DNA from 2 places in the Alteromonas sp. MB-3u-76 genome. Region 1 is predicted to be linked to the other one. Evidence: predicted binding sites of a transcription regulator. Region 1 holds the regulator's gene; the other holds the start of a gene.
What was found. Region 1 encodes LexA, which represses DNA repair genes until DNA is damaged. Its sites were predicted from a motif close to TACTGTATNNNNATACAGTA; they were not measured.

Region 1 (3,164 bases):
AGTAATTGTCGGTCTTCGTAAATTTGTTTTGAATTTGCTCACGCTGAGTAGCAAGCAAAGAATAGTATTCAACGTCACTGTCCATGTACTTGTAATGCCACTTCCATTGAGATCCTGTCACTAGAACGGTCATGTCAGCTTCAGAGGTATCTTCCATGGCAATAAGCGTATTGGCAGCGGGTACGGCCATAAAAATAAGGATGAGGAATGGAACCACCGTCCATGCAATTTCTACTTTTACATTTTCATGAAAGTTTGCTGGCTTGGCGCCTCGTGACTTTCTATGTAAATACATAGAAGCAAACATAACTCCAAACACCACCACGGCAATAGCTACACATATAAAGAACATGAGCATATGCAGGTCGTATACTTGGCCACTTATGTCAGTAGCACCGCGGCGAAGATTAAGCGAAGATAATTCTTCTGCGGCCTCTTGCGCGAAAAGGAATTGAGAAAAGAACAAAAATGGAACGCTAACACACCATTTTGACATTGCGATCTTTAGTGATTTCACTCAGCACCTCCGTAATGGCAGAGCCATTAACGCCAAATGTTATTTTGCGCAGTCTCTACCAAGTGGTTTGTGAACGATTAACTCAATACATCAATTTGTAAATTGAATTCAAAGTCATTGTTATTATTTTGTTAAAGCTTGTATAAGAATTGCGCAATAATAGCGTTCCGTCTAGTCTTTTCTGTTAAAATTTTAATGAAGAGGTCAAAATTTAATCTAAGCAGAATTTCGTGGTCGTTACTCAAATAGTAAGCAAAGTGCCACAGATGGGGGATAACAGAGTTATAGGGAGTAGATTTTTGGAGTGATTGGTTGTGCAGGTTATTGCCATTTAATTTCTTAAAATCAAACGCTAAGCGGCAAATATTGAATAAATTTTGAGCAGAGCTCGTTTAGCAACACTCTCGAAACCAGCGCAAAACCATCTTAACTGGCGCTTAAAGATTTACGCCTAAAATGGTATATCAATGATATTTATAAGTACTGAAAGTTGTAGCTTATACAGGAGAAATAGGGGAGATTATTAGACTTAAGTGCTAAAAAAAGCGGCTATCATGCCGCTTTTAATACAGTAAGGTAAAAGGCTACATCCAGTCAGCGTTTCTAATAACGCCTACAGCAATACCTTCAATCGCGAAAGGTTCGTTTGCTAAATCAACTTTAATGGGTGAAAACTCTTCATTTTCAGCGTGAAGTAGCACTTCTCGGCCACGCTTTTCCAAACGTTTTACCGTTACATCTTCATCGACTCTGGCCACAACAACCTGACCATTGTGCACGTCGGTGGTGCGATGAACGGCTAGTAAATCGCCGTCGAGTATGCCGATATTTTTCATACTCATGCCGTTTACACGCAATAGAAAGTCAGCGTGAGGCTGGAACAGAGCAGGATCAACTTTATAATGAGACTCTACGTGCTCTTGAGCAAGAATTGGTTCACCGGCAGCAACTCGCCCAATAAGCGGTAAACCTTCTTCTTCGGCTATTTCATCTTCTATCGGAATGGTTAACTTGATACCACGAGATGTACCGGGAAGAATTTCAATCACGCCTTTACGCGCAAGGGCCTTTAAATGTTCTTCAGCGGCATTTGCCGATTTAAAACCTAAGTGACGGGCTATTTCTGCACGCGTGGGTGGCATTCCCGTTGCTTGCATATTAGATTTAATAAGTTCTAAAACTTCTGTTTGTCGAGCTGTGAGTGGGCGCATAAAAGACCTGTCTGTCCATACAGTTCCTGTAAGTATATACACCTAAATTCAAATAACAAGCGCTGACGGGCGCTACAGACAAAAAATCGGATTTAATACCGACCATTTAACGTATTCCAGGTTGCCAGCATACCCGATTACGCCCAATGGACTTAGCTTCATAAAGTGCCTGATCTGCAACAGATAGGTAAGCACTAAAGTCAACCTCGAAAGAATCCATCGTATAACTCACACCAGTACTGATTGTTAGACTAATACGGTCCGCTTTATAATTAAACTGAGCTGAATTAATTGCATCCCGCAGTCTTTCAAAAATCAAATCAGCGTCTTTTGGGGTTTTGTCTACCAATACAATAGCGAACTCTTCACCGCCTAACCTTGCCACAACGCCATGCTCGTTGCAGATGGATTGAGTAATGTTTGCGATCTCTTTTAAGGCGTAATCGCCGGCATCATGTCCGTAGGTATCGTTAATGCTTTTGAAGTAATCTATATCCACTATCGCCACAGCAGTCTGCTTGTGTGTTTGAGCAATTCTATTGCACTCATCTAAAAAAGAGCGCCTGTTGAGAAGCCCCGTAAGGGGGTCTGTCATTGCCAGCTTGCGCAGTCTTTCTTCAGCATCAGCTCTCGCTCGCTCTAAATCAACGGCATAGAAAAGGCCAGCTCAGGCATCTACAAATGGCTGGAAAAATTCGGCATCAGAGGGTTTGTAACTCTCAAACTTATTCGCTAAACCTATCATACCGACAACTCTATCTTTTATCTTAATCGGTAGCCCTAGAAATCGGTTTATTCGAGGATGACCTTTTGGCGTTCCTCTTGATGCAGGGTGGTTTATGGGCGAATTAGCAATAATCACCTCACCTGAAACAATAACTTTCCCAAATAAGTTGTCGAAACTAGTGAAATATAGATTTCTGTTTTTATACTCCGAATATTGAGAAAAACTTTCGCTGTCCCAAACAATTTCAGAAATAGCGTGTATAAACAGCTTAGGCTCAGTATCTTGGTCTTGCATTTGTGCAATAAAAGCAAACTGACTATCAGATAAATCTATAAGCTCGGGCAGTACTGTCTGACACGCTAATGTTAAATCATTGCTTTCCAAGTATGACGCGCGAGTTTTGTTGATAAACTGCAGCAGCTGAGTTTTTTTCCGCTCAAAAATCTCACTTTCCATTCTCCGCGTAATGTCGCGGTGGATACCCGCTATGCGGATGGGCTTTCCATTTGTGTCGCGCTCTACTATTTTTCCGTAAGACTCGACCCAAACCCAACTGCCATTGGCATGTTGCATTCGAAATGAAGTATTAAAAACTTGGCTTTTTCCTGCAATATGGTCTTCAAGATGCTGTTCAAATTGCATCAGGTCGGCGGGGTGGATGAGCTGTCTTGTGTACCTGTAGCTACTGTCGTAGTACTCATAATCAATA
Region 2 (3,164 bases), 550 kb from region 1:
AAAGACCACCCAGCGCCAGAAGACTGTGAGTTCTACATGTGTGGGCCACCTATGATGAACGCTGCCGTTATCAACATGCTTAAAGATTTAGGTGTTGAAGACGAGAACATCATGCTAGATGACTTCGGTGGTTAATCTACGCAATTAAGTTGTAAAAAAGGGGCGTAAGCCCCTTTTTTGTTTGTGCTAAAGATAAAGTAAGGAACATAGTGTGATTCGATTTTTTGTTCGAATTCTTTTAGCGGTTATAGCCATCAGCATGGTCATGCTTGCAAGCTGCAGTGATGACAGTCGTCCTGTTGTGCATTTGCAAGGGCAAACCATGGGCACAACTTATAACGTTAAATATATAGCGGCGGACGGAAAAGCAGTAGAGGGCCTTCAGTCACAGATTGATGCACGCTTGGTGGATGTAAACAAAATGATGTCTACATACGATCCTACTTCTGAATTGTCTCGCTTTAATCAATATCGCTACACTGACAATTTTTCTGTGTCTGGTGATACTTTATTGGTTGTAAATGAAGCCTTGCGTTTGGCGAAACTTAGCGGCGGCGTATTAGACGTGACTGTCGGACCGCTCGTAAACTTATGGGGGTTTGGACCCACAAAACGCCCAGAAAAGGCACCTAGCGAAGACGATATCAATGATATTCGCGATTATGTAGGCTATGAAAAGCTAGTAAGTACCCCTAGCGGACTTAAAAAGCGTCATCCTATGCTGTATGTCGACCTATCTACCATTGCTAAAGGCTTTGGTGTTGACGAAGTAGCAGAAATACTTGAGCAGTATAGTATTGAAAACTATCTCGTGGAGATAGGCGGCGAAATGCGGGTTAAAGGCTTGCGAGGTGACGGAAGTGAATGGTTAATTGCTATTGAAAAGCCTGTCACCACCGAGCGAGCGATACAGAAAGTTGTATCTATTGGCACAAATGCTGTCGCTACTTCAGGTGATTATAGAAACTACTATGAAGAAGACGGGAAAAGATACTCTCATCTTATTGACCCCACTACAGGTTATCCAATTTCCCATAATTTAGTGTCTGTCACTGTTGTGCATCCCTCGTCAATGACGGCTGATGGCCTTGCCACGGCATTTAATGTAATGGGGTGGGAACAGGCTATTGAAATTGCCGAAAGAGAAAACCTTGCGGTATTTCTCATTCGTCGCACAGAAGATAGTTTTGAGGAGTATGCGTCGCCAGAATTTGATAAACTAGTGACAGTTCACAATTAAGAGGTAGTTATGTCTACATTTATTCTCGCATTTGGTTTCTTTTTAACAATGGTTGCTGCTATGGCCATAGGTTACCTTGTGCAGCGAAAAACTATTTCAGGAAGCTGTGGTGGACTAGGCGCGATTGGAATTGAGAAAGCGTGCGACTGCCCAGAGCCTTGTGATCGCAAAAAATCACGTATGGAAAAAGAAGAAGCGCGTCAGAAAAAATTGAACGAATGGAAGCAAAACCAAATTTTATAGGCAAAGACGCCCACAAACACCTTTTGCTTTATACACAAAGCCGTTAGTTATCTACTAGCGGCTTTTTTCTGCAAGCTGCAGGGCACGTCTTACTGGATTAAGTCATCGCTAGTCGCTACTATACTGTCTAAATGTACAGTTTGGTATTAGCATACACTTATAAGCATCCTAGTACCGCAATGCGAGTTTGAATGCGAAAAATCATCCACGTTGATATGGATTGTTTTTATGCCGCAGTGGAAATGCGGGATAATCCTGCGCTTAAGAATATCCCCATTGCTATCGGCGGGAGTTCCGACCGAAGAGGCGTTATTTCTACCTGCAACTATCCGGCGAGAAAATATGGCGTACGTAGCGCAATGGCTACCGCTTATGCCATGAAACTGTGCCCAAATCTTACCTTAGTGAAAGGACGCATGGATGCTTATGCTAGTGAATCTCAAAAAATCCGAAAAATTTTCGCCGACTATACCGACCTTATTGAACCCTTGTCATTAGACGAGGCATATCTTGATGTTACTAACAGCCAGTTTTGTGGCGGCAGCGCTACCTTAATAGCCGAGGAAATACGGGCAAGAATTCAAAGCGAACTTGGCCTTACGGCATCTGCGGGTGTCGCACCCTGTAAATTTGTGGCAAAGGTTGCAAGCGATGAAAACAAACCAGACGGTATTTGTGTCATCACGCCGGATGAGTTAGATGAGTTCGTTCGCAACATGCCGCTTAAAAAAATACCCGGAGTGGGCAAAGTCACCATGCAAAAGCTCGCTCGTATGGGGCTTAATACCTGTAATGATGTGCGCCAATACCCATTCGAGCGTATTCAAAAAGAGCTCGGTAAATTTGGCAGCGTGTTGTGGGAACGTGCTCATGGCATAGACGAGCGAGAGCTTTCTGTATCGCGAGAAAGAAAGTCGATAGGGGTAGAGCGCACGTTAAGTGATGATATTCAAACCCTTGAGCAATGCAATGCGTTCCTACCATCGTTACTGGAAAAGCTACGTGACAGAATGGAAAATCATAAAAAACGCACAGGCAAACCTGTTCGATTGAGAACCCAAGGTGTAAAGCTTAAATTTAATGACTTCCAACTGACCACGGTAGAGCACCGTCATGGAACTCTCGATGAGGATTACTTTACTACTTTAATGAAGGAAGCTTTTGAGCGTGCTAAAGGCCGAGGTATACGTTTAGTAGGTATTCACATTGGCTTAGCGGCGGAACAGTCAACTCAACAACTAGCGTTTGCTTTTGAAGACGAGACGCAAATAAAAACTTAAAAGGAGTATCTGGTGGATACACAACTATTGATTGCGCCAGGGCGCTACAAACACTACAAGGGCCATTTGTACGACGTATATGAGGTGGCCACACATTCAGAAGATGAATCTAAGTTGGTCGTGTATAGGCCTTGCTATGGCGATCGTGAACTGTGGGTTCGTCCACTAGAGATGTTTACAGAGTCTGTAGAGTTAAATAATGAAACAGTACCTAGGTTTGCTTATATAGGAGATATTCCTGACGGTGAAAGCACGCTTTAATGCCAAGGGAAGGTTAAAGTGAACAGGTTTAACTATTTGAGGGTATAAGTTACATCGTAAAGTAGCGACTGAGGTAAATACGGCTCTAAACACGAAGCGCTTTACCCTACACGTCACTAGAACTCGTACAGAAAACTTAA

Region 2: the regulator LexA is predicted to act here: its motif matches at 1,605-1,624, upstream of dinB (DNA polymerase IV).

Annotation. Positions count from the first base shown of each region.
Region 1 covers NZ_CP025115.1:4,259,367-4,262,530, forward strand. The annotation lists gene coxB (cytochrome c oxidase subunit II) at 1-496, opposite strand, end outside; gene lexA (transcriptional repressor LexA) at 1,102-1,728, opposite strand; gene CW735_RS19995 (GGDEF domain-containing protein) at 1,835-2,323, opposite strand; gene CW735_RS18990 (GAF domain-containing protein) at 2,396-3,164, opposite strand, start outside.
Region 2 covers NZ_CP025115.1:3,709,884-3,713,047, reverse strand. The annotation lists gene nqrF (NADH:ubiquinone reductase (Na(+)-transporting) subunit F) at 1-135, shown strand, start outside; gene CW735_RS16490 (FAD:protein FMN transferase) at 212-1,240, shown strand; gene nqrM ((Na+)-NQR maturation NqrM) at 1,250-1,483, shown strand; gene dinB (DNA polymerase IV) at 1,675-2,763, shown strand; gene CW735_RS16475 (DUF1653 domain-containing protein) at 2,776-3,024, shown strand.